Regions from separate parts of the Escherichia fergusonii ATCC 35469 genome, predicted to be linked through region 4. Evidence: predicted binding sites of a transcription regulator. Region 4 holds the regulator's gene; each other region holds the start of a gene.
What was found. The regulator CRP, encoded in region 4, controls carbon source genes, mostly activating them, when cyclic AMP is high. The targets are predictions, from matches to a motif close to ATGTGANNNNNNTCACAT.

Region 1: glpT (glycerol-3-phosphate transporter) is a predicted target of CRP. The motif match lies at 1,188-1,205, and genes of this name have one in related genera.
Region 2: pth (aminoacyl-tRNA hydrolase) is a predicted target of CRP. The motif match lies at 4,359-4,376, and genes of this name have one in related genera.
Region 3: epd (erythrose-4-phosphate dehydrogenase) is a predicted target of CRP. The motif match lies at 3,963-3,980, and genes of this name have one in related genera.

Annotation. Positions count from the first base shown of each region.
Region 1 is NC_011740.1:941,559-949,247, forward strand. It holds gene glpA (anaerobic glycerol-3-phosphate dehydrogenase subunit A) at 1-1,042, opposite strand, end outside; gene glpT (glycerol-3-phosphate transporter) at 1,312-2,670, shown strand; gene glpQ (glycerophosphodiester phosphodiesterase) at 2,675-3,754, shown strand; gene inaA (lipopolysaccharide kinase InaA) at 3,906-4,556, shown strand; gene yfaE (ferredoxin-like diferric-tyrosyl radical cofactor maintenance protein YfaE) at 4,609-4,863, opposite strand; gene nrdB (class Ia ribonucleoside-diphosphate reductase subunit beta) at 4,863-5,993, opposite strand; gene nrdA (class 1a ribonucleoside-diphosphate reductase subunit alpha) at 6,056-7,689, opposite strand, start outside.
Region 2 is NC_011740.1:1,801,940-1,809,628, forward strand. It holds gene lolB (lipoprotein insertase outer membrane protein LolB) at 1-169, shown strand, start outside; gene ispE (4-(cytidine 5'-diphospho)-2-C-methyl-D-erythritol kinase) at 169-1,020, shown strand; gene prs (ribose-phosphate diphosphokinase) at 1,171-2,118, shown strand; gene dauA (C4-dicarboxylic acid transporter DauA) at 2,243-3,940, shown strand; gene ychH (stress-induced protein YchH) at 3,997-4,275, opposite strand; gene pth (aminoacyl-tRNA hydrolase) at 4,549-5,133, shown strand; gene ychF (redox-regulated ATPase YchF) at 5,250-6,341, shown strand; gene EFER_RS08845 (alpha,alpha-trehalase) at 6,537-7,689, shown strand, end outside.
Region 3 is NC_011740.1:2,921,813-2,929,501, forward strand. It holds gene mscS (small-conductance mechanosensitive channel MscS) at 1-10, opposite strand, end outside; gene fbaA (class II fructose-bisphosphate aldolase) at 368-1,447, opposite strand; gene pgk (phosphoglycerate kinase) at 1,537-2,700, opposite strand; gene epd (erythrose-4-phosphate dehydrogenase) at 2,750-3,769, opposite strand; gene EFER_RS14395 (nucleoside/nucleotide kinase family protein) at 4,054-4,767, opposite strand; gene fumE (fumarase E) at 4,764-5,273, opposite strand; gene glpX (class II fructose-bisphosphatase) at 5,295-6,260, opposite strand; gene EFER_RS14410 (zinc-binding dehydrogenase) at 6,257-7,534, opposite strand; gene cmtA (PTS mannitol transporter subunit IICB) at 7,549-7,689, opposite strand, start outside.
Region 4 is NC_011740.1:3,384,534-3,392,222, reverse strand. It holds gene EFER_RS16750 (putative adenosine monophosphate-protein transferase Fic) at 1-364, shown strand, start outside; gene pabA (aminodeoxychorismate synthase component 2) at 396-959, shown strand; gene argD (bifunctional acetylornithine/succinyldiaminopimelate transaminase) at 1,045-2,265, shown strand; gene EFER_RS16735 (YccS/YhfK family putative transporter) at 2,343-4,433, opposite strand; gene crp (cAMP-activated global transcriptional regulator CRP) at 4,484-5,116, opposite strand; gene EFER_RS16725 (OsmC family protein) at 5,421-5,825, shown strand; gene EFER_RS16720 (phosphoribulokinase) at 5,880-6,749, opposite strand; gene EFER_RS16715 (YheU family protein) at 6,803-7,021, opposite strand; gene EFER_RS16710 (hydrolase) at 7,015-7,689, opposite strand, start outside.

The DNA of each region.
Region 1 (7,689 bases), 2.1 Mb from region 4:
TAAATCCGTCCAGACCATCGCGTTCAGCATGGTCGAGCAGCACGATACCACGACTGACGCTACGTCCGCTCGGGTCGTCATCGCTGGCAACCAGCGGGCGCACGCCAGAGTAGGCCCGCAAAATGCGTGTTTTCGCCATAACGGGAGCCAGTTTTTCCCCTTCACGCAGCAGAATATCAACTTCTTCTGCCGTCACTCGATTATCGTCAATCTCGTCGTAATCAATACGTAAAGAGGTGGTGCCAATCAGCGAAATGGTATCGCCAGGTACCAGAATATCGGCGTCGGAAGGTTTACGGCAGCGGTTGATCACATGCTGATTAATGCGGTGATCCATGATCAATAGCGATCCTTTCGCCGGGAACATGCGAATACGCAGATCGGCATATTCGGCGATATGTTGCCCCCAGATCCCGGCAGCGTTCACAACGACAGGCGCATGGAGTGCCTGGGTTTCGCCGGTGAGATGGTTACGTACACGAACGCCGCACACCGTCGCGCCTTCACGAATCAGTCCCGTGACTTCATGAGCGGTAAGGATAACGGCACCGTGTTCTTTGGCATCCAGCATGTTTGCTGCGGTCAGACGAAATGGATCAACAGTGCCATCCGGAACTTTCACCGCGCCAATCAGTGCCGGGTTAACGGCAGGTTCGATAATACGCGCTTGCTGCGGATCAATCGCTTCTGCGCTGATCCCTGCTTCTTCGCAGGCCTGAATAAAAGTGGCCTGGAAGGAGAGGTCATCTTCCGGCAGGGTGATAAACAGGCCGTTGGTTGGTTCAACGCAGTGACGCGCAATACGTTTCAGTATCTGGTTTTCACTAATGCATTCGCGGGCCGATTCCGCATCCGTTACCGCATAGCGTGCGCCGCTGTGCAATAGCCCGTGATTACGCCCGGTGGCGCCTGTTGCGATGTCGTGGCGCTCAACCAAAATCACGCGCAGCCCGCGCAGGGCACAGTCGCGGGCAATCCCGGCTCCCGTTGCGCCGCCGCCAATGATAATCACGTCACCTGTTTGCGAGTCGCGAGTTTTCATTGTTATCCCTCAAAAGTTCGTTTCTTACCATTTAGCCATACAAATCTGATGCTTTGTTTGATTTCGCGCATATTCGCTCAAATATCGAAAGCGATGTGTGATTTTGTGCGCCTTTATGAGCATTTAAACAATCGATTTCAATAATATGTGCGGTAATTCACATTCATATTGTGAATAGTTATTTAACATCGCGGCCACACAAAAGCGGCGACCAGGATTTACATACCGCGCTGTTATTTCTAAGAAAACAGATGTCATGGGGACAAAACATGTTAAGTATTTTTAAACCTGCGCCACACAAAGCGCGCTTACCCGCTGCGGAGATTGATCCGACTTATCGTCGATTGCGCTGGCAGATTTTCCTGGGGATTTTCTTTGGCTATGCCGCGTACTATCTGGTGCGTAAGAACTTTGCCCTCGCTATGCCGTACCTGGTAGAGCAGGGCTTCTCGCGTGGTGATTTAGGTTTTGCCCTTTCGGGGATCTCTATTGCCTACGGATTTTCGAAATTTATCATGGGCTCGGTGTCGGATCGCTCGAATCCGCGCGTTTTCCTCCCTGCAGGTTTAATTCTGGCGGCGGCAGTGATGTTGTTTATGGGCTTTGTGCCGTGGGCGACGTCGAGCATTGCGGTTATGTTTGTGCTGCTGTTCCTCTGCGGCTGGTTCCAGGGGATGGGGTGGCCGCCGTGTGGTCGTACTATGGTGCACTGGTGGTCGCAGAAAGAACGTGGCGGCATTGTGTCGGTGTGGAACTGTGCGCACAACGTCGGTGGTGGTATTCCGCCGCTGCTGTTCCTGCTGGGGATGGCCTGGTTCAATGACTGGCACGCGGCCCTCTATATGCCCGCTTTCTGCGCCATTCTGGTGGCACTGTTCGCCTTTGCGATGATGCGCGATACCCCGCAATCCTGTGGTCTGCCGCCAATTGAAGAGTACAAAAATGATTACCCGGACGACTATAACGAAAAAGCGGAGCAGGAACTGACTGCAAAGCAGATTTTTATGCAGTACGTACTGCCGAACAAACTGCTGTGGTATATCGCCATCGCCAACGTGTTCGTTTATCTGCTGCGTTACGGCATCCTCGACTGGTCACCGACTTATCTGAAAGAGGTTAAGCATTTCGCGCTGGATAAATCCTCCTGGGCCTACTTCTTCTATGAGTATGCGGGCATTCCGGGCACCCTGTTGTGTGGCTGGATGTCGGACAAAGTCTTCCGCGGTAACCGTGGGGCAACCGGCGTCTTCTTTATGACACTGGTGACCATCGCAACTATCGTTTACTGGATGAACCCGGCAGGCAACCCAACCGTAGATATGATTTGTATGATTGTTATCGGCTTCCTGATCTACGGGCCTGTGATGCTGATTGGTCTGCATGCTCTGGAACTGGCACCGAAAAAAGCGGCAGGTACGGCAGCGGGCTTTACCGGGCTGTTTGGTTACCTGGGGGGATCGGTTGCTGCGAGTGCGATTGTTGGCTACACCGTGGACTTCTTCGGCTGGGATGGTGGCTTTATGGTAATGATTGGCGGCAGCATTCTGGCGGTTATCTTGTTGATTGTTGTGATGATTGGCGAAAAACGTCGCCATGAACAATTACTGCAAAAACGCAATGGAGGCTAATGGCATGAAATTGACGCTGAAAAACCTTAGCATGGCGATCATGATGAGCACTATGGTCATGGGAAGCAGTGCAATGGCGGCAGACAGTAGTGAAAAAATAGTGATCGCCCATCGGGGTGCCAGTGGATATTTGCCGGAGCATACGCTGCCAGCAAAAGCGATGGCGTATGCGCAGGGAGCGGATTATCTGGAACAGGATTTGGTGATGACCAAAGACGATCATCTGGTTGTTCTGCACGACCACTATCTCGATCGTGTTACTGATGTCGCCGATCGTTTCCCGGACAGGGCACGCAAAGACGGTCGTTACTACGCGATAGATTTCACGCTCGATGAAATTAAGTCACTGAAATTTACCGAAGGTTTCGATATTGAGAACGGTAAAAAAGTGCAGACTTATCCGGGGCGTTTCCCAATGGGTAAGTCTGACTTCCGGGTGCACACCTTTGAAGAAGAGATTGAATTTGTTCAGGGGTTAAATCACTCCACCGGGAAAAATATCGGTATCTATCCAGAAATTAAAGCGCCGTGGTTCCACCATCAGGAAGGGAAGGATATTGCGGCAAAAACGCTGGAAGTGCTGAAGAAATATGGTTACACCGGTAAGGACGACAAAGTTTATTTGCAATGTTTTGATGCTGATGAGCTGAAACGCATTAAAAATGAGCTGGAACCGAAAATGGGCATGGACCTCAATCTTGTACAGCTGATTGCCTATACCGACTGGAATGAAACGCAGCAAAAACAGCCGGACGGAAGTTGGGTTAATTACAGCTATGACTGGATGTTCAAGCCGGGGGCCATGAAGCAAGTCGCGGAATATGCCGACGGTATCGGGCCGGATTACCATATGCTGATTGAAGAGAAATCCCAGCCGGGAAATATTCAGCTTACCGGGATGGTAAAAGATGCTCAGCATAACAATCTGGTGGTGCATCCTTATACCGTGCGGGCCGACCAACTGCCAACCTACACGACGAATGTGAATCAGCTTTATGACATTTTGTATAACAAAGCCGGAGTGAATGGTTTGTTCACTGACTTCCCGGATAAAGCGGTTAACTTCCTGCAACAACAGAAATAATCCCACCTTCGGCATTCCGGCCTGCCCGGAATGCCGCTTTGCTTCTGTAACAAGTCCATTTTTGTACACAAAAATCTTAAGGATTTCTTAAGGCAACACTTTATATTTCCATCCTGATAATTAACGTGCACATAGTGACGGATGGTAAGTAATGGTGTCAGGAACGGAAGACGAACAATTTGAACGTTGGTGGGCGACCACAGGAGACTGGGTCGAAGAACCAAATTATCGACGTAATGGTATGAGTGGTGTCCAGTGTGTAGAGCGCGATGGTAAAAAGCTTTATGTGAAGCGAATGACTCAGCATCTCTTTCATTCGCTGCGCTATCCCTTTGGTCGCCCGACGATTGTGCGAGAGATTGAGGTGATAAACGATTTAGAGCGCGCGGGCGTTATCGTGCCGAAAATCGTATTTGGTAAAGCAATCAAACGAGAAGGGGAATGGCGGGCGCTACTGGTTACCGAGGATATGACTGGTTTCATCAGTATTGCGGACTGGTATATACAACATGCTATTACTCCTTACCCGGACGACGTGCGTGAAGCAATGCTACAAGCGGTGGCACAAGCGTTTAAAAAAATGCATAGCGTCAAGCGTCAGCATGGCTGTTGCTACGTTCGTCATATTTATGTGAAAACGGAGGGGGTGGCGGAAGCAGGGTTTCTTGATCTGGAAAAAAGTCGCCGCCGATTGCGTCGTCAAAAAGCAGCTCAGCATGATTTCGCCCAACTGGAGAAGTATTTATCTCCCATTCCTCCCGACGACTGGCAGCAGGTGAAAGCGTATTACTACGCCATGTAATCACGTAGACCAGATAAGACGCGTAAGCGTCGCATCTGGCACTACAACCAATTCACATCTCGATTTCAATATCGCCTTTTGCCCGGCAACAACAGGGCAAAATTTCCCCTGGCTGAATGAAGGCTAACGGTTCGGCAATCCAGTCCACCTGGCCTGCAACAAGGCGTGTGCGACAGGAGCCGCAGTAACCTTCGCGGCACTGATACTCAACCGCCACATTGTGGGATTCCAGCGCCGCCAGAAGGGAAGGGTGTTCATCCTGGCACAGCAGTTGTGTGCCAGTGATGCGCAGGGTAACGCGAGCCATCAGAGCTGGAAGTTACTCAAATCGTCGGTGTCCACTTCCGAGTCAATCTGCCCGACCAGATAAGAACTGACTTCCACTTCCTGCGGAGCAACCTGTACGTTATCAGACACCAGCCAGGTGTTGATCCACGGGATCGGGTTGGAGCGTGTCTGGAACGGCAGATCCAAACCGACTGCCTGCATGCGGATATTGGTGATGTATTCAACGTACTGGCAGAGAATGTCTTTATTCAGACCAATCATCGAACCGTCACGGAACAGATAATCCGCCCAGTCTTTCTCTTGCTGTGCCGCCTGGACAAACAGGTCATAGCACTCCTGCTTACATTCTTCGGCAATTTCCGCCATCTCCGGATCATCTGCACCGCTGCGCAGCAGATTCAGCATATGCTGAGTACCGGTCAGGTGCAGGGCTTCGTCGCGGGCAATCAGACGAATAATTTTGGCGTTACCTTCCATCAGTTCGCGTTCTGCAAAGGCAAAGGAACAAGCAAAGCTGACGTAGAAGCGGATCGCTTCCAGCGCGTTAACGCTCATCAGGCAGAGATACAGTTTTTTCTTCAGCTCGCGCAGGCTAACGGTCACGGTTTTACCGTTAACGGTGTGGGTGCCTTCGCCCAGCAGATGCCAGTAGCTGGTCATTTCGATCAGCTCATCGTAATAGCTGGAGATCCCTTCCGCACGTTTCTGGATCTGCTCGTTAGTGACGATATCGTCAAACACAACCGACGGATCGTTAACGATATTACGAATGATATGAGTATAGGAACGGGAATGAATCGTTTCTGAGAATGCCCAGGTTTCTACCCAGGTTTCCAGTTCCGGGATCGAGATCAGCGGCAGCAGCGCCACGTTCGGGCTACGACCCTGAATGGAATCCAGCAGCGTCTGATATTTCAGGTTGCTGATAAAGATGTGTTTCTCGTGTTCAGGCAGTGCCTGGTAATCGATACGGTCGCGAGAAACGTCAACTTCTTCCGGACGCCAGAAGAAAGAGAGCTGCTTTTCGATCAGCTTTTCGAAGATGTCATATTTTTGCTGATCGTAGCGAGCCACGTTGACCGGCTGACCAAAGAACATCGGTTCTTTGAGCTGATCATTTTTCGTCTGTGAAAAGGTGGTATATGCCATGAATGTGTCCTGTTGGGGTTTAATGCCGGATAAAGCGTTACGCCGCATCCGGCATCTCAATATCAGATCTTACATGCGCCGCTTTCGCAGCCATCATCCTGAATTGACGGCACCAGATCGTCTTGTGCGTCTTCAGCACCGTCACGGGTGTTCTGATAATACAGCGTTTTGACCCCGAATTTGTAGGCGGTGAGCAGGTCTTTCAGCAACTGCTGCATCGGCACTTTTCCTGACGGGAAGCGTGATGGATCGTAGTTGGTGTTAGCAGAGATCGACTGATCGATAAATTTCTGCATGATCCCCACCAGTTGCAGGTAGCCATCGTTACCCGGCATTTCCCACAGCAGCTCATAGGCGTCGTGCAGGTGCTCGTAGTCCGGCACCACCTGGCGAAGAATACCGTCTTTCGACGCTTTGATGCTGACGTAACCGCGCGGCGGTTCAATACCGTTAGTGGCGTTAGAGATCTGCGAAGAAGTCTCTGACGGCATCAGAGCAGAAAGCGTGGAGTTACGCAGACCGTGCGTTTTGATTGACTCACGCAGTGCTTCCCAGTCGTAATGCAGCTGCTCATTAGCGATGGCATCCAGATCTTTCTTATAGGTATCGATCGGCAGGATACCTTTCGCGTAAGTGGTTTCGTTAAACCACGGGCACGCGCCTTGCTCTTTCGCCAGCTCATTAGACGCTTTCAGCAGGTAATACTGAATGGCTTCGAAGGTTTTATGCGTCAGGTTGTTGGCGCTGCCGTCGGAGTAGCGTTTACCGTGCTTCGCCAGGTAGTAAGCGAAGTTGATCACACCAATACCCAGTGTACGACGACCCATCGCCCCGCGTTTGGCGGCCGGGATCGGGTAATCCTGATAGTCCAGCAGCGCGTCGAGTGCACGAACCGCCAGAATCGCCAGCTCTTCCAGTTCATCCAGGCTGTTAATTGCACCCAGGTTGAAAGCAGAAAGCGTACACAGCGCGATTTCACCGTTCTCGTCGTTGACGTCGTTCAGCGGTTTGGTCGGCAGGGCGATTTCCAGGCACAGGTTAGACTGGCGCACTGGTGCAATAGCCGGATCAAACGGGCTGTGGGTATTGCAGTGGTCTACGTTCTGAATATAGATACGACCGGTAGACGCACGTTCCTGCATCATCAGCGAGAACAGATCAACGGCTTTCACACGCTGTTTGCGGATGCTGTCGTCTTTCTCATATTTGGTGTACAGACGTTCAAACTCTTCCTGATCGGCGAAGAACGCGTCGTACAGCCCCGGTACGTCGGACGGGCTGAACAGGGTGATATCTTCACCTTTCAGCAGACGGGTATACATCAGTTTGTTGATTTGTACCCCGTAGTCCATATGACGCACGCGGTTGCCTTCAACCCCACGGTTGTTTTTCAACACCAGCAGGCTTTCCACTTCCAGATGCCACATCGGGTAGAACAGCGTTGCTGCACCGCCACGCACACCGCCCTGAGAGCAGGATTTCACCGCTGTCTGGAAATGTTTGTAAAACGGAATACAGCCGGTGTGGAATGCTTCGCCACCGCGAATCGGGCTACCCAGCGCACGAATACGCCCGGCGTTAATGCCGATCCCGGCACGCTGGGAAACGTATTTAACAATCGCGCTGGAGGTGGCGTTGATGGAATCCAGGCTGTCGCCGCACTCAATCAGCACGCAGGAGCTGAACTGACGAGTCG
Region 2 (7,689 bases), 1.6 Mb from region 4:
CGACCAGTACCGCCTTAGCGAAATCACCTACAGCCAGAACGGCAAAAACTGGAAAGTTGTTTACGGTGGTTATGACACCAAAACGCAACCTGCGATGCCTGCCAACATGGAACTTACCGAAGGCGGTCAGCGTATCAAGTTAAAAATGGATAACTGGATAGTGAAATAATGCGGACACAGTGGCCCTCTCCGGCAAAACTTAATCTGTTTTTATACATTACCGGTCAGCGTGCGGACGGTTACCACACGCTGCAAACGCTGTTTCAGTTTCTTGATTACGGCGACACTATCAGCATTGAGCTTCGTGACGATGGGGATATTCGCCTGTTAACGCCTGTTGAAGGTGTGGAACACGAAGATAACCTGATCGTTCGCGCAGCACGGTTGCTGATGAAAACAGCAGCCGCCAGCGGGCGACTTCTAGCGGGAAGCGGTGCGAATATCAGTATTGACAAGCGCTTGCCGATGGGCGGCGGTCTTGGCGGTGGCTCATCCAATGCCGCGACGGTTCTGGTGGCGTTAAATAATCTCTGGCAATGCGGGCTAAGCATGGATGAGCTGGCGGAACTGGGGCTGACGCTGGGCGCAGATGTTCCGGTCTTTGTACGTGGTCATGCCGCGTTTGCAGAAGGTGTGGGTGAAATACTAACGCCGGTGGATCCGCCGGAGAAGTGGTATCTGGTGGCGCACCCTGGTGTAAGTATTCCGACTCCGGTGATTTTTAAAGATCCTGAACTCCCGCGCAATACGCCAAAAAGGTCAATAGAAACGTTGCTAAAATGTGAATTTAGCAATGATTGCGAGGTTATCGCAAGAAAACGTTTTCGCGAGGTTGATGCGGTGCTTTCCTGGCTGTTAGAATACGCCCCGTCGCGCCTGACTGGGACAGGAGCCTGTGTCTTTGCTGAATTTGATACAGAGTCTGAAGCCCGCCAGGTGCTAGAGCAAGCCCCGGAATGGCTCAATGGCTTTGTGGCGAAAGGTGTCAATCTTTCCCCATTGCACAGAGCCATGCTTTAAGCCGGGCAAGCTGAGTTACGGTGACAACGTCACCTTGTTCCAGACGTTGCATCGCGCTCTTTAATACACCGCCTGGAAAGAATATTGCCTGGCCCGCACAGTTTTCGGCAGATTCTTTCCACCAATGGACGCATGCCTGAGGTTCTTCTCGTGCCTGATATGAAGCTTTTTGCTGGTAACGCCACCCCGGAACTAGCACAACGTATTGCCAACCGCCTGTACACTTCACTCGGCGACGCCGCTGTAGGTCGCTTTAGCGACGGCGAAGTCAGTGTACAAATCAACGAAAATGTACGCGGTGGTGATATTTTCATCATCCAGTCCACTTGTGCCCCTACTAACGACAACCTGATGGAATTAGTCGTTATGGTTGATGCCCTGCGTCGTGCTTCCGCAGGTCGTATCACCGCTGTTATCCCCTACTTTGGCTATGCGCGCCAGGACCGTCGCGTCCGTTCCGCTCGTGTACCAATCACTGCGAAAGTGGTTGCAGACTTCCTCTCCAGCGTCGGTGTTGACCGTGTGCTGACAGTGGATCTGCACGCTGAACAGATTCAGGGTTTCTTCGACGTTCCGGTTGATAACGTATTTGGTAGCCCGATCCTGCTGGAAGACATGCTGCAGCTGAATCTGGATAACCCGATTGTGGTTTCTCCGGATATCGGCGGCGTTGTGCGTGCCCGCGCTATCGCTAAGCTGCTGAACGATACCGATATGGCAATCATCGACAAACGTCGTCCGCGTGCGAACGTTTCCCAGGTGATGCATATCATCGGTGACGTTGCAGGTCGTGACTGCGTACTGGTCGATGATATGATCGACACTGGCGGTACGCTGTGTAAAGCTGCAGAAGCTCTGAAAGAACGTGGTGCTAAACGTGTATTTGCGTACGCAACTCACCCGATCTTCTCTGGCAACGCAGCGAACAACCTGCGTAACTCTGTAATTGATGAAGTCGTTGTCTGCGATACCATTCCGCTGAGCGATGAAATCAAATCACTGCCGAACGTGCGTACTCTGACCCTGTCAGGTATGCTGGCCGAAGCGATTCGTCGTATCAGCAACGAAGAATCGATCTCTGCCATGTTCGAACATTAATCGAACCCGGCTCAAAGACCCGCTGCGGCGGGTTTTTTTGTCTGTAATAACCATTTGTATGACCTATGCCTCCTTCACCTGCCATTTAGTTGACAGATGATGCGCTCACGGATGAAACATTATTGTGAACAAAATATTCTCCTCACATGTGATGCCTTTCCGCGCTCTGATCGACGCTTGCTGGAAAGAAAAATATACTGCCGCACGGTTTACCCGTGACCTGATTGCCGGGATTACCGTCGGGATTATTGCGATCCCACTGGCAATGGCTCTGGCAATTGGTAGTGGTGTTGCACCGCAATACGGTTTGTATACCGCAGCTGTGGCTGGGATTGTCATTGCAATTACGGGCGGTTCACGCTTTAGCGTTTCTGGCCCGACAGCTGCATTTGTGGTGATCCTTTACCCGGTGTCGCAACAGTTTGGCCTTGCAGGATTGCTGGTCGCGACACTCATGTCAGGTGTCTTTTTGATCCTGATGGGGCTGGCACGTTTTGGACGCTTGATTGAATATATTCCGGTTTCCGTTACCTTAGGTTTTACTTCTGGTATCGGGATCACCATCGGTACAATGCAAATTAAAGACTTTCTTGGTCTGCAAATGGCTCATGTACCGGAACATTATCTGCAAAAAGTCGGCGCTCTTTTTATGGCGCTGCCGACCATTAATGTGGGTGATGCTGCCATTGGCATTGTGACGCTTGGCATTCTGGTTTTCTGGCCACGTCTGGGCATTCGTTTACCCGGTCACCTTCCGGCCTTGCTGGCTGGTTGCGCGGTGATGGGGATTGTTAACCTGCTCGGCGGACATGTTGCTACCATCGGTTCGCAATTCCACTACGTTCTGGCCGATGGTTCTCAGGGTAACGGTATTCCGCAACTGCTGCCGCAACTGGTACTGCCGTGGGACCTGCCCAATTCCGAATTTACCCTCACCTGGGACTCCATTCGCACTCTGCTTCCGGCAGCATTTTCGATGGCGATGTTAGGGGCAATTGAATCACTGCTCTGCGCCGTGGTACTGGATGGTATGACAGGAACGAAACACAAAGCGAATAGTGAACTGGTTGGTCAGGGACTGGGGAATATCATCGCCCCATTCTTTGGTGGTATTACCGCTACAGCTGCCATCGCGCGTTCTGCCGCTAACGTCCGTGCCGGGGCAACTTCCCCTATCTCGGCGGTGATTCACTCTATTCTGGTTATTCTTGCCCTGCTGGTACTGGCACCGCTGCTCTCCTGGCTACCACTTTCCGCTATGGCTGCCCTGTTATTGATGGTGGCGTGGAACATGAGTGAAGCGCATAAAGTGGTCGATTTGCTTCGTCATGCGCCAAAAGATGACATTATTGTCATGTTGATGTGTATGTCTCTCACTGTGCTGTTCGATATGGTGATCGCAATCAGCGTGGGAATTGTACTCGCATCACTGCTGTTTATGCGCCGCATTGCGCGTATGACACGTCTGGCTCCGGTTAACGTAGAAGTGCCTGATGATGTTCTGGTGTTACGTGTCATTGGTCCGCTGTTCTTTGCCGCAGCAGAAGGTCTGTTTACCGACCTTGAATCACGTATCGAAGGAAAACGTATCGTGGTTCTGAAGTGGGATGCCGTGCCGGTGTTAGATGCTGGCGGCCTTGATGCCTTCCAGCGTTTTGTAAAGCGTCTGCCTGAAGGTTGTGAATTGCGCGTGAGCAATGTGGAATTCCAGCCGTTACGTACTATGGCTCGTTCAGGTATCAAACCGATCCCTGGCCGTCTGACTTTTTATCCAAACCGTACTGCTGCACTGGCAGATTTAGACCTGCCTGACAATAAATAGGCATAAAAACGGCCAGTCAGCAATAAAGCGACTGGCCGTTTTTACAAATCAAGATGTTAGCTCGGGCGACGATTATCATTACGACGGCAACGTTTATCATAATGCCGTACCCACCAGTAACGGTCGCACACCTGTTCATGCCCGCCAACACGGGCACCCGCCAGCCAGAGAATGGCACCGACGAAAATACTTAATACCGCTCCATGGGCAAAAAATTGTGGCAGGTTAAATTGGGGAAGTTGGTTTAAAATTGAATAGCCTACTCCTCCTACCATTACCACCAGACCCAACCCCATAAGAACGTTACCGAGTAACGAAGCGTTTTTGCGTTTCATATGTCACCTCCGGAACTTTTGGGCTGCTAAAGGGATACCCCCAATCCTTATGTGTAAAGTATAGACAACACCCCAGGATATATGTGCGGGGATGATCACAAATACAACCGCTTTTTCAACAAATCTTTACAAATAACAGCATGAAGTGCTTAGCCTTTCAATTGTCCACTCATGCAATTATTCATTTGTAATGGTAAAGATGCTCTTTTTTGTCAACCGTGGCGACAGACAGTAAACTACGCGCCAGTTAGATAAACACTCAGGACAAATAACGTGACGATTAAATTGATTGTCGGTCTGGCGAACCCCGGCGCGGAATATGCGGCAACACGCCATAATGCAGGCGCATGGTACGTCGATTTTCTGGCTGAACGGTTGCGCGCACCTTTGCGTGAGGAGCCAAAATTTTTCGGTTATACCTCCAGAATTAATCTTGAAGGCGAAGATGTTCGCCTGTTAGTACCGACCACATTTATGAATCTGAGCGGTAAAGCTGTCGCCGCAATGGCCAGCTTCTATCGCATTAATCCTGATGAGATCCTGGTCGCACACGACGAGCTTGATTTGCCGCCGGGTGTGGCAAAATTTAAGCTTGGTGGCGGTCATGGTGGTCATAATGGCCTTAAAGATATCATCAGTAAATTAGGGAATAACCCCAATTTTCACCGTTTACGTATCGGAATCGGACACCCAGGGGATAAAAATAAAGTTGTTGGCTTTGTGTTGGGCAAACCGCCAGTAACAGAACAAAAGCTAATTGATGAGGCGATTGACGAAGCGGCTCGTTGCACGGAAGTGTGGTTTAAAGAGGGTTTAGCGAAAGCAACCAGTCGTCTGCACACCTTTAAAGCCCAATAAGCAGGGATCGGCGGCATTTTTGTCGTCTGCCGTGTATAATAGGCAGAGTTATTTCCATTTCTACAATCTGTTTTACATAACAGATTGATTATTAAGATATTAAGGTGATTTAAATCATGGGATTCAAATGCGGTATCGTCGGTTTGCCCAACGTCGGGAAATCCACCCTGTTCAACGCGCTGACCAAAGCCGGTATTGAAGCGGCCAACTTTCCATTCTGCACCATTGAGCCGAACACAGGCGTCGTGCCAATGCCCGATCCACGTCTGGACCAACTGGCTGAGATCGTAGAACCGCAGCGTACGCTTCCCACCACCATGGAGTTTGTTGATATTGCGGGTCTGGTGAAAGGCGCGTCGAAAGGTGAAGGTCTGGGTAACCAGTTCCTGACAAACATCCGTGAAACTGAAGCGATTGGCCACGTTGTGCGTTGCTTTGAAAATGACAACATCATCCACGTCTCCGGCAAAGTTAACCCGGCAGATGATATTGAGGTTATCAATACCGAACTGGCGCTGGCAGACCTTGACACCTGTGAGCGTGCAATTCATCGTGTGCAGAAGAAAGCCAAAGGTGGCGATAAAGACGCTAAAGCAGAACTGGCAGTGCTGGAAAAATGCCTGCCACAACTGGAAAACGCTGGCATGCTGCGCGCACTGGATCTGAGTGCGGAAGAAAAAGCCGCTATCCGCTATCTGAGCTTCCTGACGCTGAAACCAACAATGTACATTGCTAACGTCAATGAAGATGGTTTCGAAAACAACCCGTATCTCGATCAGGTTCGTGAAATTGCGGCTAAAGAAGGTTCTGTGGTTGTTCCGGTTTGTGCTGCTGTAGAAGCCGATATCGCAGAGCTTGACGACGAAGAGCGTGAAGAGTTTATGCAGGAACTGGGTCTGGAAGAACCGGGGCTAAACCGCGTGATCCGTGCCGGATACAAGCTGCTGAATCTGCAAACTTACTTTACCGCAGGTGTTAAGGAAGTGCGTGCATGGACCATTCCGGTGGGCGCGACGGCTCCGCAAGCAGCCGGTAAAATCCATACCGATTTTGAGAAAGGTTTTATCCGCGCACAGACGATCTCTTTTGAAGATTTCATCACCTATAAAGGTGAGCAGGGCGCGAAAGAAGCCGGGAAAATGCGTGCAGAAGGTAAAGATTACATCGTTAAAGATGGCGATGTAATGAACTTCCTGTTTAACGTTTAAACGTTCTCGCCTTTCAATCTACTGAAAAATCCACGCCAGGCGTGGATTTTTTTATATCTCATACTTGCCGAATTTCTTTTGGTTAATCACCCTGTCTCGCAAAATCGCAACTGATTAATACAAATAACCAGATCATGAACTAAGGTTTTCTGATTGATGCCGCTTTATTCGGTATTCCACGAAGGAGAATCATTCATGAAAACACCTGCACATCGCGCCCATGCCACACTACCCGGAGCTTTAAAAACGGTTACCACTGCCCTACTCCTGAGTCTTGCCAGCCAGGCCGCGAACGCAGAGGAACTCGCTGATACGCCTTTGCAACCACCAGATATTCTGTTAGGGCCGCTGTTCAACGATGTTCAGAGTGCAAAACTCTTCCCGGATCAGAAAACCTTTGCCGATGCAGTGCCAAAAAGCGATCCATTGATGATTCTGGCAGATTACCGGATGCAACGTAATCAAAGCGGTTTTGATTTACGCCATTTTGTCAGCGTTAACTTTATTCTGCCAAAAGAAGGCGAAAAATATGTTCCTCCTGCGGGCCAATCACTACGTGAGCATATTGATGGCTTGTGGCCTGTACTAACCCGCACTACAGAGCGCACTGATAAATGGGATTCGTTGTTACCGTTACCGGAACCTTATGTTGTGCCTGGTGGACGCTTTCGCGAGGTTTATTACTGGGACAGTTATTTCACCATGTTAGGGCTTGCCGAGAGTGGACACTGGGATAAAGTTGCAGACATGGTGGCGAATTTTGCCTGGGAAATCGATACCTTTGGTCATATCCCTAATGGCAACCGCAGTTATTACCTGAGCCGCTCACAACCACCCTTTTTCGCGTTTATGGTGGAGCTTCTGGCGCAAAACAAAGGGGATGATGCGCTGAAGCAATATCTGCCGCAGTTGCAAAAAGAGTATGCATACTGGATGGAAGGTACTGAGGATCTACAGCCAGGTGGACAAAATAAACGTGTAGTAAAACTGGAAGACGGCACTATTTTGAATCGATATTGGGATGATCGCGACACTCCACGCCCGGAATCCTGGAACGAAGATATTACGACCGCTAAAAGTAACCCTTCCCGCCCGGCCACTGAAGTTTATCGTGATCTGCGTTCAGCCGCAGCTTCCGGTTGGGATTTCAGTTCCCGCTGGATGGATAATCCACAACAACTGAGCACGATTCGTACTACCAGCATTGTTCCGGTCGATCTCAACGCCTTGTTATATAAGATGGAGAAGATACTTGCGCGTGCCAGCAAAGCTTCAGGTGATGAGGCGATGGCGAGCCAGTATGAAAATCTGGCAACGGCGCGTCAGAAAGCCATTGAGCACTATTTAT
Region 3 (7,689 bases), 460 kb from region 4:
AATCTTCCATTCAATATTCCTTTTCAACTGACTCAAAATGGAGAAATACACTCCGCCGCCTTATGACGGGCAGACTGACAAGGGTAAACAATAAAGCATAATTTTGCCAAATAGATCACAGATTTCTCATCTGCATCACCTTGCTTTTGGTGAAAAAAGATCCGCAGAGCGGGCCTCAGACAGATAGCAATGTGCGATTTGTCATACTGGATGCGGCTTTAACGCCTTATCCAGCCTACAAAAACCTGCAAATTCAATATATTGCAGGATACGTGTAGGCCTGATAAGCGTAGCGCATCAGGCATTTTTTCTTTTGGCGAAAAAAAGACCCGCAGAGCGGGCCTTGAGATAAGCAGAAAGGAATATCTTACAGAACGTCGATCGCGTTCAGTTCCTGGAATGCTTTTTCCAGACGAGCGATCATCGAAGTCTGACCGGCACGCAGCCATACGCGCGGATCGTAGTATTTCTTGTTCGGCTGATCTTCGCCTTTCGGGTTACCCAGCTGACCCTGCAGATAAGCTTCGTTCGCTTTGTAATAGTTCAGAACACCTTCCCAGGTTGCCCATTGGGTATCGGTATCGATGTTCATTTTCACTACGCCGTAGCTTACGGAGTCTTTGATTTCCTGAGCAGTAGAACCGGAACCGCCGTGGAATACGAAGTTCAGGCTGTTGTGCGGCAGGTTGTGTTTCTTGGAAACATATTCCTGAGAGTCACGCAGGATGGTCGGAGTCAGAACAACGTTACCCGGCTTGTATACGCCGTGTACGTTACCGAAGGACGCTGCGATGGTGAAGCGCGGGCTGATTTTGCTCAGCTCAGTGTATGCGTAATCAACGTCTTCCGGCTGGGTGTACAGTGCAGAAGCATCCATGTGGCTGTTGTCCACGCCGTCTTCTTCACCACCGGTGCAACCCAGTTCGATTTCCAGAGTCATGCCGATTTTGGACATACGCTCCAGGTATTTAGAGCAGATTTCGATGTTCTCTTGCAGAGATTCTTCAGACAGGTCGATCATGTGAGAAGAGAACAGCGGCTTACCGGTAGCTGCGAAGTGTTTTTCACCCGCGTCCAGCAGACCGTCGATCCACGGCAGCAGTTTTTTCGCGCAGTGGTCGGTGTGCAGGATCACTGGAACACCATAGTGTTCAGCCATCTGGTGAACGTGATGCGCACCAGAGATTGCGCCCAGGATAGCAGCACCCTGCGGAACGTCAGATTTCACGCCTTTACCAGCGATAAAGGAAGCACCACCGTTGGAGAACTGAACGATAACCGGCGCTTTAACTTTAGCAGCGGTTTCCAGTACGGCGTTGATGGAGTCAGTACCGACGCAGTTTACTGCTGGCAGTGCGAAGTTGTTTTCTTTTGCTACCTGGAAAACTTTCTGTACGTCATCACCAGTGATTACGCCAGGTTTTACGAAATCAAAAATCTTAGACATGTCTCTTGTCCTGTATCGTCGGGCTGTAGAAAATTGCGTGCTCTAAAAGCGCGCTGAAACAAGGGCAGGTTTCCCTGCCCTGTGATTTTTTACTTCTTAGCGCGCTCTTCGAGCATCGCTACTGCAGGCAGTACTTTACCTTCCACGAATTCGAGGAATGCGCCGCCGCCAGTGGAGATGTAGGAGATTTTGTCAGCAATGCCGAACAGGTCGATTGCTGCCAGAGTGTCGCCGCCGCCAGCGATGGAGAACGCTTCGCTGTCTGCGATAGCGTTAGCCACGATTTCAGTACCTTTGCGGAAGTTCGGGAATTCGAACACGCCAACCGGGCCGTTCCACAGAATGGTTTTCGCATTCTTCAGGATTTCAGCCAGTTCCTGCGCAGAAGCATCGCCGATATCCAGGATCTGCTCGTCAGCTTTCACATCGTTAACAGATTTCAGGGTAGCCGGTGCAGTTTCAGAGAACTCAGTTGCTACGCGAACGTCAGACGGAACCGGAATGTTGCAGGTGGTCAGCAGACGTTTTGCTTCGTCAACCAGGTCAGCTTCGTACAGGGATTTACCCACATCGTGGCCTTGTGCCGCGATAAAGGTGTTAGCGATACCACCACCCACGATCAGCTGGTCAGCGATTTTTGACAGGGAGTCCAGAACGGTCAGTTTGGTAGATACTTTAGAACCACCAACGATAGCCACCATCGGGCGAGCAGGTTCTTTCAGTGCTTTACCCAGCGCGTCCAGTTCAGCTGCCAGCAGCGGGCCTGCGCACGCAACATCAGCGAATTTACCGATACCGTGAGTAGAAGCCTGCGCGCGGTGAGCAGTACCGAATGCGTCCATTACGAACACGTCACACAGTGCAGCATATTTTTTGGACAGGGTTTCGTCGTCTTTCTTCTCGCCTTTGTTGAAGCGAACGTTTTCCAGAACAACCAGTTCACCTTCAGCAACGTCAACGCCGTCGAGGTAATCTTTAACCAGACGAACCGGGTTAGACAGTTTGTCTTTCAGGTAGTTAACAACCGGCAGCAGAGAGAATTCTTCGTTGTACTCGCCTTCGGTAGGACGACCCAGGTGGGAAGTTACCATCACTTTCGCGCCTTGTTTCAGGGCCAGTTCGATGGTCGGCAGAGAAGCACGGATACGCGCGTCGCTGGTTACTTTCCCGTCTTTTACTGGTACGTTCAGATCCGCACGGATAAATACACGTTTCCCAGCAAGATCCAGATCGGTCATCTTAATTACAGACATGGTGAATCCTCTCGTTGATTCTAAAAGTTTTGCAGACGCTGCTTGCGTCTTACCTGAAAGCAACAGTAGCCATAGCTAACGTCGTGTCGAGCATTCGGTTAGCAAAGCCCCATTCGTTATCGCACCAGACCAACGTTTTGATCAGGTGTGCGCCACTGACCCGGGTTTGGGTGCCATCGACAATGGCACTGTGCGGATCGTGGTTAAAATCTACAGAGACCAACGGCAATTCCGTATAGTCAACTATACCATGAAATGCACCTTGTGCTGCTTTTTGCAGCAACAGGTTGACTTCATTGGCTTTTACAGGTTTCTTCACCGTCACGCTTAAATCGATTGCCGTCACATTTATGGTTGGTACACGCACCGCAATCGCTTCAAAGCGATCGTTAAATTGCGGAAAAAATCGTGTGATACCGGCGGCCAGTTTAGTATCGACTGGAATGATCGACTGGCTGGCTGCCCGGGTGCGACGCAGGTCAGGATGATATGCATCAATAACCTGTTGATCGTGCATGGCGGAGTGAATTGTGGTCACAGTGCCGGACTCAATACCGTACGCATCATCTAACAATTTGATGACGGGAATTATGCAATTTGTGGTACAGGAAGCGTTAGAAACGATGCGGTGTTCCGCACGAAGTTGATCCTGATTGACGCCGTAAACCACGGTCGCGTCGAGATCGTTACTACCAGGATGTGAAAAGAGCACTTTTTTGGCCCCGGCGGCAATATGTGCTTCGCCATGCTCGCGGGAGCCATATACGCCGGTGCAGTCGAGAACCACATCGACGCCAAGTTCACGCCATGGGAGCGATTGCAGTGAACGTTCGTGCAATACGCGGATGGCGTCATCACCAACACAAAGTTGATCGCGTTCCTGTCGTACTTCCCATGCAAAACGGCCATGACTGGTGTCATATTTCAACAAATGCGCCATGCCGGCAGCATCCGCCAGTTCGTTGATTGCCACCACGGTAATTTCCGCCCGGCGTCCGGATTCATACAAAGCACGAACCACATTACGCCCGATGCGACCGAAGCCATTTATCGCTACGCGTACGGTCATAGATCTCCTGCAAGGTTTTCCCTGAGCAAATTTGCCAAACAGAGTAATCCAGCAAATCGTCCGGGGAAACCTTACCTGTCGCAAACTGCGACTGATTGGTTAATTGTCGAACATTTAATCGACTGAAACGCTTCAGCTAGGATAAGCGAAACGTGGAATAAAAGGAATGATTGTCCAGTCAAAGAAGACAATTATCTGACTTGCATCACACTTTCTTCCCTTCTTGCAGGAGGCTTTATTCCAGACTGGTGTAATAATAACCGCACAATAACTGGAATAAATTGTCAGCTTATGAAGTTATACCTGCCTTCTTCCGTCATCTCTAATATCAGATTGGCCTGACAACTATTCAGCAGCACACGCTCGACATTGGGACCATCGGTTCGGGCATAAAAAGCTTCGGCTTCATCCCGCGATAATCCCCCCGCAATTTTACGACTAATCAAGCGTTCCCGCAGAATTTGAACGGGGGCATGAATAAAAACAGAAAAATCGCAGAACGATGCCAACGCCCGCCACTTCTCGTCGTCCAGCAACAACCAGTTTCCTTCGACGATGACGAGTGGTGCGGTAACGTGCAACGCATCTTCAACAGGATCATGCTTTTGTCGATCGTACTGCGGCCACATACAATCCCCTTCCATTACCTGGCGCAGATTTTCCGCCAGTTTTGCCACATCGAATGTCTCTGGTGCGCCTTTAAAGGAGCGCAATTGATGCGCATCCAGCCAGCTATTGTAATGGTGAAAACCATCCATCGGCAGCGTCTGAATAGCGGGTAGTTCCGGGTCTTGTTGCGCGAGATATTCCCAGAAGGTGGTTAGGGTAGATTTACCCGTCCCCGGCGGAGCGCAAAGAAAAACCACCGTACGCCGCTGCGGATTTACCGTCTGTAAGGCTGCCAGCATACGCAGCAACGGTTTATGCACATTTTCAATCTCTTCGTTCGGGTACTGTGCCTGTACCTTTAATCCATTCACCGTCAGTTCGATTTTCACGGCGTTAATTCCTTTAAGGTGGTCGTTACTGCCAGCGTCAGCGCCGTTTTGACCATCCCACTAAAACGCACTTCTGACCAGACGGCGAAATCAGCGAACTTCATCGCTTTTAACGCGTCAAAGAGCGTCGCATTGCGGGTTATGCTATTGACGTTGCTGATAAAATCCCAGGTCATGTCATCGGCAAATCCGGGCGTTTCATCCTGTTCGTTCAGGTAATGCCAGAACTGGGAAAAATGCGTGATATCGGCGTACAGCCATTTATCCATTTTCCCCAGCGCATAAATCAAACGCAGTGCAACATCAATATCGTCAAGCGGGCCGCTTCGGGCGAGTAACGGCTTCACTGCATATTCGACGATCTCTTCATCGTTATTGACAAACAGCGACGGCAGAAACTGGCGTATCCCCTGGAGCAAAATAGAATGCGCAGTTTTCATAAATGACAATAAATTGTCCTGTGCGTCCAGTTGCTCAAGCACATCATCTTCTGTCAGCGTCGCCATTCGTCTTCCGATAGATCACCATCAATGCAGGGAGTCTATTATATTACACGTTTGGTCCGCGCCGCCGATCAGTAATGTCTGCGTCCGCACCCCATTCGCCGTCTGTTGGATACCATTCACCAACTCGCCGCCCGTCACGCCCGTAGCACTAAAGAGGATATCGTTCCCCTTCACCAGTTCATCGAGCGAGTACACACGGTTCACTTCAACCCCCATTGCCTTGCAACGCTGGCGTTCCTGTTCTGCAATCTGCCGATTTTCCGTGTAATCCCCTTTGGCCTGACAAAAATCAATCAGCTCGGTCTGCATATCCCCACCCAATGCTTTAACAGCACAGGCAGAAATAACACCTTCCGGCGCGCCGCCGATGGTGTACATCACATCGTAAGGATTATCCTGCCAGCAGGTCAGCACGCTGGCGGCAACATCGCCATCCGGCAGGGCAAAAACCTTCACGCCCAGTTGCGTCGCTTCCTCAATTGCGGCACTCAGGCGCGGTTTATCCAGCGTAACCATGCGTAGTCGGTCCAACGGTTTACCTAACGCCCGCGCCACGTTGCGCAAGTTGTCCGCCAGGGGTAACGCCAGATCAATCGAGCCCGCCGCAAGCCGGTTAACGACCAGCTTTTTCATATACATATCGGGCGCGTGTAGAAGGCTACCTCGTGGTGCGAAGGCCATTACCGCCAACGCATTACTCTGCCCCATTGCCACCATCCGGGTGCCTTCAATCGGATCGACCGCGATATCGACTTCTGGCCCATCGCCTTTGCCCACCTCTTCGCCAATCCACAGCATCGGCGCATGGTCAATTTCTCCCTCGCCGATAACCACTCGCCCACGAAAAGCGACATCGTTTAATGCCTGGCGCATCGCGGTGACCGCCAGGCCATCAATTTTATTTTTGTTGCCACATCCGGTTTGCGGCCAGGCAGCCAACGCTGCCTGTTCCGTAACGCGAAATAATGGCCACGCCAGGGACATCATTGCGCGGCCTCCCCGATATCAACGCCAAATTGCGCCAGCAGATATTTCTCGGCCTGTTCATTCCAGATGCCGTGCGTTTCCTCAACTAACCGCGCCAGCTCTTTAAACAGCGGATCTGTTTTGCCTTTTTCGGCAAAATCGGCAATGGCGGTGAGCGGCATGGTAACGCCGTTGTAAATGAGTTTTTTACCACCGGGGATATCCGGTAAATTGAGAACGGTTTCTGGCACTGCATCCAGGCCACCGATATGCGTCACCATAAACGACGGTTGCAACTGCCCCGTAGCGCTCAGGGCAATCGCCTCTTTCATATCGTCCGTTGAACCACCCGATGTACCGACGACGTGCGTGCTGTTGTAATGGACGTTGTAGAAATTAAACGGCACTTTGAAGTTTTTATCCGTCGGCCCGGCAAAGAAGTTCAGGCAGCCATCTTCCGCCAGTAATTCGTCAGCCATCTCAACGACAGCAGGCACCGCCGCATAAACAAAAATGTCATCGAATCCGGCATCTCCTGTCAGCGCCCGCAGCCTCTGGACTGGGTCGCTCATTCCTTTGGTATTCACATATATCAGCTCAATGCCTTTGCTGGCCGCCAGCTCCACCGGCAGCAGCTTCTGCACCTGTGCCAGGCGTTTTTCGTCGATATCGACCACCACTACCCGCGACGGTTGTATGCCGCCGTTAATAGCGTAATCGATAGCGCCTATCCCCATCGGGCCCGCACACGCCAGCAGCGCAATATTGCCGCCAGGTTTGACGCCCATGCGATGCTCATAAACATATTGCGTGGTGTGATAATTGGCATGATAAGCGCCAATAATGCAGCACATAGGCTCTGCCAGCGACGCCGCAGCAAAATAAGATCCGTGATACGGTAATACGCAGCCCAAATTAATGGCTACCTCTGGAATAATCATATAGGTGGCGTTACCGCCAAAATATTCGTAGCTGTAGCCCGCTGAATATCCGCTTGGTAGCCCCATCGCCGGTTGCAATACAAATCGCTGACCTTTTTTATATTTGTCAGTGAGATTTTTACCCACCTCAACAATCACTCCGGCGCATTCATGCCCGGTAATGACCGGATGATTTTCTAAATCGTCGGGCACGCGTTTATGTTCGCTGCCGAGCAACGCCGCTTTCCATGTCGATAAACAGACGCTGTCGGAAATAACGCTGACCAAAAGTTCGTTATCAGTAATTTCGGGCAGTTCAAATTCGCGCAGACGGACATCCCGCTTGCCATAAATAGCAGCAACTTTGGTTTTCATTTTTACCTCGGCAATCAGTTTTTATGTTCAGCGGTTAATTGATTAAATAAAGTGTCGAGTTTGAGATCGCCAATATAGTTATTAATCAATATCAGCGGTTTATCCGTCGCACGTTTCACGCGCCCTTCCAGACTAGCGTGAGTAACGACGATATC
Region 4 (7,689 bases):
TGATATTTATCAGGGTGATACGCCGTTCTGCCACTTTGCTTATATCGAAAAAGAGGGCAATGCCCTGATGCAGGATCTGGAGGAAGAAGGGTATCTGGTTGGCCTGGAGAAAACGAAGTTCGTCGAGCGGCTGGCACACTACTATTGTGAAATCAACGTCCTGCATCCCTTCCGGGCGGGAAGTGGTCTGGCACAGCGGATCTTCTTCGAGCAACTGGCGATTCATGCTGGTTATCAACTGAGCTGGCAGGGTATTGAAAAAGAGGCCTGGAATCAGGCAAATCAGAGTGGGGCAATGGGGGATCTCACCGCGCTGCAGATGATATTTAGCAAAGTGGTAAGCGAAGCCGGGGAATCTGAGTAAAATAGCGCGGTTCTTTCGTACCGGAGCCGCCATGATCCTGCTTATTGATAACTACGATTCTTTTACCTGGAACCTCTACCAGTACTTTTGTGAACTGGGGGCGGATGTGTTGGTTAAGCGCAACGATGCGTTAACGTTGGCGGATATCGACACACTCAAACCGCAGAAAATTGTTATCTCACCTGGACCCTGTACGCCGGACGACGCAGGGATCTCCCTTGACGTTATTCGCCACTACGCCGGGAGTTTGCCGATTCTTGGCGTCTGCCTCGGTCATCAGGCAATGGCGCAGGCTTTTGGTGGCAAAGTTGTGCGCGCCGCAAAGGTGATGCACGGCAAAACCTCGCCGATCACACATAACGGTGAGGGCGTATTTAAGGGGCTGGCAAATCCACTCACCGTGACACGCTACCATTCGCTGGTGGTGGAGCCTGACTCATTACCGGAGTGCTTTGAAGTGACGGCCTGGAGCGAAACCCGCGAGATTATGGGGATTCGCCATCGCCAGTGGGATCTGGAAGGCGTACAGTTCCATCCAGAAAGTATTCTCAGCGAACAAGGGCATCAACTGCTGGCTAATTTCCTGGAGCGCTGATTTCTGATTGCCATTCAGTGATTTTTTATGCATATTTTGTGATTATAATTTCACGTTGAGTTATGCGTAACAGGGTGATCATGAGATGGCAATTGAACAAACAGCAATTACACGCGCGACTTTCGATGAAGTGATCCTGCCGATTTATGCTCCGGCAGAGTTTATTCCGGTAAAAGGTCTGGGCAGCAGAATCTGGGATCAGCAAGGCAAGGAGTATGTCGATTTCGCGGGTGGCATTGCAGTTACGGCGTTGGGCCATTGCCATCCTGCGCTGGTGAACGCGTTAAAAACCCAGGGCGAAACTCTGTGGCATATCAGTAACGTTTTTACCAATGAACCGGCGCTGCGTCTTGGTCGTAAACTGATTGAGGCAACGTTTGCCGAACGCGTGGTGTTTATGAACTCCGGCACGGAAGCTAACGAAACAGCCTTTAAACTGGCACGCCATTACGCCTGTGTGCGTCATAGCCCGTTCAAAACCAAAATTATTGCCTTCCATAACGCTTTTCATGGTCGTTCGCTGTTTACCGTCTCGGTGGGCGGGCAGCCAAAATATTCAGACGGCTTTGGGCCAAAACCGGCAGACATCATCCACGTTCCCTTTAATGATCTCCACGCAGTGAAAGCGGTGATGGATGATCATACCTGTGCGGTGGTGGTTGAGCCGATTCAGGGCGAGGGCGGCGTGACGGCTGCGACGCCAGAGTTTTTGCAGGGCTTGCGCGAACTCTGTGATGAGCATCAGGCATTATTGGTGTTTGATGAAGTGCAGTGCGGGATGGGGCGGACCGGCGATCTGTTTGCTTACATGCATTACGGCGTGACGCCGGATATTCTGACCTCCGCCAAAGCGTTAGGTGGCGGCTTCCCGATTAGCGCCATGCTGACTACGGCGGAGATTGCTTCTGCGTTTCATCCTGGTTCTCACGGTTCCACCTACGGCGGTAATCCACTGGCCTGTGCAGTAGCGGGTGCGGCGTTTGATATCATCAATACCCCTGAAGTGCTGGAAGGCATTCACGCGAAACGCCAGCGTTTTGTGGACCATTTGCAGAAGATCGATCAGCAGTACGATGTGTTTAGCGATATTCGCGGTATGGGGCTGTTGATTGGCGCAGAGCTGAAACCACAGTACAAAGGTCGGGCGCGTGATTTCCTGTATGCGGGTGCCGAGGCAGGCGTAATGGTGCTGAATGCCGGGCCTGATGTGATGCGTTTTGCGCCGTCGCTGGTGGTGGAAGATGCGGATATCGATGAAGGGATGCATCGTTTCGCCCACGCGGTGGCGAAGGTGATTGGGGCGTAAATAAGACGCGTCAGCGTCGCATCAGGCAAAAGATGTCGGATGCGACGTAAACGCCTTATCCGATGGTTTAGCCTGTATTACGCCTTCGAATCCCGCAACTTGCGACTCAGCCAAATCCCATGATGCGGTCGCTGACGCCATGCCATCGACGAAATGGTGTGCATGGTGTTCAGATGACCAATAACCCGCTGTAAATGCTGCTCCAGTGTGCCTGCTGCACCTTCGTGCGGCTGCATCTCCGGCGCATCCATAATATTGGCATCGCCAGAACTACCTGGTTCGTCATACTCCAGTCGCTGCTGACAACGCTGAATGGCGATTTCACAAGACTGCAAATATTCTTGCGCCAGTTCAGGTGGCAATGCCCGGTGTTCCCGTGCCAGCGTGGTCATGGCATTGATATGCTCAACAATAAACTGACTGTGCGTTACCCACAGTTTCATATCTGCCAGATAATGGCTGTTGAATGCCGGTTCCTGCATCGCCTGATTCAATGAGTTATACAGAGTGTTATGCGCCTGATTCACCCGCATTCGCTGCCAGGCCAGTGGCGTAGGTTGCGGATCCTCGCTCAGAATCAAACGAATCGCTTCCTGATAGGCTTCTAAAGCGTCATGGGCGTTCTTACGCAATAACCCGCTCTGCCACTGCGGCCACAGCCAGACGGTACCGCCGAAAGCAATTAAACAACCAATAATGGTATCGATAAGACGCGGAAGGATGTACTGCTCACCGTTCAACCACAATAGTTGCAGGGTATACACTGCGGTAATGGTAAAGCCGACCGTCGCCCAGCCGTAGTTTTTGCGCAATATCAGGTAGCTGGCGAGGGTGGTAATCAGCATCAACGTCAGGGTGTAACCTTCGGGAATTTTAAAGTGCAGCGCCACGCCCGCAATGATTAACCCGACCACGGTTCCCACGGAGCGATTCACAATCCTCAGACGGGTTGCGCCATAGCCATTTTGCGTCACCAGCAATACCGTCATCAGGATCCAGTACGACTTCGGCAGATGCAGTGCGGTGCCCATCAGGCTGGCAACGCTTAACATCACACTGAGTCGTCCGGCATTGCGTAGCGCCGGAGACTTTAGTGACAGATAACTTTTCAGTGCCGGCAGTAACGGCATTCGCCGCTGTTTATCGGCCAGTAAATCACGGGCATAGAGCGGTTTTTGGGTGCGTAGTACACGAGCGATGCGGCTGAAGTGCCAATAGCAGAATTGCCCAACAGGATTATCCGGATGCTGGCGGGCGATTTTTTCCAGTGCGCCAATTTGTTTTTCCATCGTAAAGCGCGTCGGCAGGCGATGGTAAAGAATGTCATCAGCCAGCACGCGCAGGCGAGTGGCGACAGTTTGCGCATTCCAGCGGATAACTTCTTCCGCATGGCTACGCTCGACCAGCTTTTGCACCTCTTCCGGCTGATGCAAGCTGACCGAAATATGTTCCTGTAAATCCAGCGCCTCCTGGAAAATACGCAGCATCCGCTTGTAGTCAGTATTATTTTGCGCGGAAAGCATATGCATTTGCTGATAGCACTGAGTAATTAAATCGACCGCTTTTTGCTGGCGCACCAGCAGTGGTGGCAATGCTTTTTCAGGATCGGTGTGCTGGGTAAGCAGGCTGTATTTGGCTTCGCAGTAATCCGCCAGTTCACGGTACAGCAGACTTAGTGACTCGCGTAGCGGTTGTTCGCGCCAGATCCAGAACCAAAACCAGTTAAACAATCCGTACCAGAGAGTGCCCAGCGCATAGATGAGCAACGGTTCCCAGACTGGCATGTATCCCGCCAGACTGAGGGTAAAAATGGCGGCGAGCAGCGATGCGGGAAGCAATTTTGCGTGCAATGGCCCCAGCTCAGCAGTGACACCAAGCACCAGCGTTAATCCGGTCAGCAAAAAGGGCAGGGGAACATCTTTTGCCAGTAACAGCTGTGTCAGCAAGCTACAGGTGGCAAACAGTGACGCACCAATGATTAAGCGTTTGAAAAAACGTTTATGAGGCGTATCAAGGCCCGCAATATTGCAACAGGCAGGAACGAGGGAGAAGAGCAGACCGAATCGTAATTCGCCAAGCATTAACCCAACGGCCACGGGCAAACATAGCACTAGCGTTTGTCGTAGTGCATAGTTGATATCGGGGTGATAAATCAGTCTGCGCCACATCGGGGGAAACAAAATGGCGCGCTACTCAGTAACGCGCCACTCCGACGGGATTAACGAGTGCCGTAAACGACGATGGTTTTACCGTGTGCGGAGATCAGGTTCTGATCTTCCAGCATCTTCAGAATGCGTCCCACGGTTTCACGAGAACAGCCGACAATCTGACCGATTTCCTGACGGGTAATTTTGATTTGCATACCGTCCGGGTGAGTCATGGCATCCGGTTGTTTTGCCAGGTTCAGCAGAGTCTGTGCAATGCGGCCCGTCACGTCGAGGAACGCCAGGTTGCCCACTTTCTCTGAAGTGACTTGCAAACGACGCGCCATCTGTGCAGACAGACGCATCAGAATGTCCGGGTTTACCTGAATCAATTGGCGAAATTTTTTGTACGAAATTTCAGCCACTTCACAGGCGGTTTTCGCACGTACCCATGCGCTACGTTCCTGGCCCTCTTCAAACAGGCCCAGTTCGCCAATAAAATCACCCTGATTCAGATAGGAGAGGATCATTTCTTTACCCTCTTCATCTTTGATCAGCACTGCCACAGAGCCTTTAACGATGTAGTACAGCGTTTCCGCTTTTTCACCCTGGTGAATAAGCGTGCTCTTGGATGGGTACTTATGAATGTGGCAATGAGACAAGAACCATTCGAGAGTCGGGTCTGTTTGCGGTTTGCCAAGCACCATGCGCGGTTATCCTCTGTTATAAGCTTTCTCCAGAGCCAGAAAACGCCGCTGTCTCTGGATTGCCGAAATGTGCTTCCCGCTATCTGGGAAGAGGCTGTCAAATACGTACTGCATCTGTTATGTGAAGTCCGTTACACACATGCAGTACATCAATGTATTACTGTAGCATCTTGACTGTTTTAGCATAGCTTTCGCCGTGTGTCTCCTGGTGTCTCGCTTCAGCTTGACTCAGGTCGCCTTCTGTTGCGCGATTTGGTCAGTACGCGTACGCTGTGAATAAATTTGATGCAGTGGAGTGGCAAAAATGCAAGCGCGAGTGAAGTGGGTCGAAGGGTTAACTTTTTTGGGCGAATCCGCATCTGGTCACCAGATTTTAATGGACGGCAACTCTGGCGATAAAGCGCCAAGTCCGATGGAAATGGTGTTGATGGCGGCGGGTGGTTGTAGCGCCATTGATGTGGTTTCTATCCTGCAAAAGGGGCGTCAGGATGTTGTCGATTGTGAAGTAAAATTGACCTCTGAACGCCGCGAAGAGGCACCACGCCTGTTTACGCACATTAATCTGCATTTTATCGTCACCGGTCGCGACCTGAAAGACGCAGCAGTTGCGCGTGCGGTAGATCTCTCTGCCGAGAAATATTGTTCAGTGGCGTTGATGCTGGAAAAAGCGGTGAATATTACTCACTCGTATGAAGTGGTTGCCGCGTGATTTAATGTCAGGAGTACGATGCCGGATAATTGTTTATCCGGCATATTAGCAGAGTTACTCGATTTTCTTTCCTTCCATCAATCGTTGCACCAGTGGCAGCATAATTAACTCCATTGCCAGACCCATTTTACCGCCCGGCACCACTAATGTATTGATGTGGGAAATGAATGAGCCCTGCAACATCGCCAGCAGCCAGGGGAAATCGATCCCTTCCAGATTACGAAAATGGATCACCACAAAGCTTTCATCCAGTGATGGAATGCCCTTTGCTGCGAACGGGTTTGAGGTGTCGACAGTGGGAACGCGCTGGAAGTTAAGATGGGTGCGGGAAAACTGCGGCGTGATGTAGTTGATATAGTCTTCCATTGAACGTACTACTGAGTCCATCACCGCTTCTCGTGAGTGCCCGCGCTCGCTGGTGTCGCGGATCAGTTTTTGAATCCACTCAAGGTTAACGATAGGCACTACGCCGACCAGTAAATCCACATGCTGCGCAACGTTATGATGTGGTGTGACCACGCCGCCGTGTAGCCCTTCATAAAACAGTACATCAGTGGGTTCCGGTAAAGGTTGCCATGGGGTGAATGTCCCCGGCACCTGATTCCATGGTACGGCTTCGTCGTACGTATGCAGATATTTGCGTGATTTTCCTTTGCCGCTCTGACCGTATTCAATGAAGGTTTGTTCCAGCAGGCCGAAGTCGTTAGCTTCGGGGCCAAAGTAGCTGATATGCCGCCCGGCATCACGCGCCTTGCGGATCGCCATGTCCATTTCCGGGCGCGTGTAACGGTGAAAACTGTCGCCTTCCACCTCAGCTGCATGCAGATTTAACTGCGCGAATATTTTACGAAATGCGAGACTGGTGGTGGTGGTCCCCGCGCCGCTGGATCCTGTTACCGCAATGACCGGATGTTTGGCAGACATAGTAACTCCATGACTTAGCTATCATTATTATCTCGTCCGCCGACGGCTGCAGGTTATTCGCGAAACTGACTGCGCGGCATGATATTGACCGTTTCGTGCAGCTCCGACCATACCAGCACCGCTTCTCCGCACTGTAGCTGGCGTTTGACGTCGGCGACTTTCTGTTCAAGTGTACGCTCATGTTCACCATAATCGGTGCCTTCGCGTAACACAAAACTTTCAATTAAATTTTCCAGCGTTTCGGGGGAGAGTTCTTGCCACGGAATCAACATGATTTCGCCTCCAGATACGTTGTTAACCAGTCAGGAATGCGTGACTCCAGCCACATTTGCGGATGAAATAATGTACCGCCAAGAAAGCCAACATGACCACCATGTTCAGTCAGTTGATACTCCACCTGCGGGGGGAGATTTTCCGGTTTCGGGATCACCTGATGATCCATAAACGGATCGTCTTTGGCGTGAATAATCAGTGTCGGTTTGGCGATCTGGTTCAGCATCGGCATGGCGCTACACTGACGATAATAGTCGATAGCGTCAGCGTAGCCGTGAATTCTGGCGGTGATCAGATCGTCAAATTCACGGATGCGACGTACCGATTTTAACTGTGCGAGATTAATCGGCAGCGTACCGGGATAGGCTGACAGTTTGCGCGCAGCATTGGCTTTTAACAGGTTCAGCAAGTAACGCTGATAAACGCGGGAAAAGCCCTTTTCCATATGATAACTACAGGCTTCCAGCATAAATGGCGCGGAGACAATTACCGCTGCATCAATCGGGAGGTTATTACCTTCTTTTGCCAGCAAACAGGCGAGCATATTACCGCCGAGCGAATAGCCGACGGCAGCCGTTGGCGCATGTCCAAATTCGCGCTGCAGCCAGCGTAAAAACCAGCTGGCGTCTTCGGTTTCGCCCGAATGGTAAATGCGGTGCATACGGTT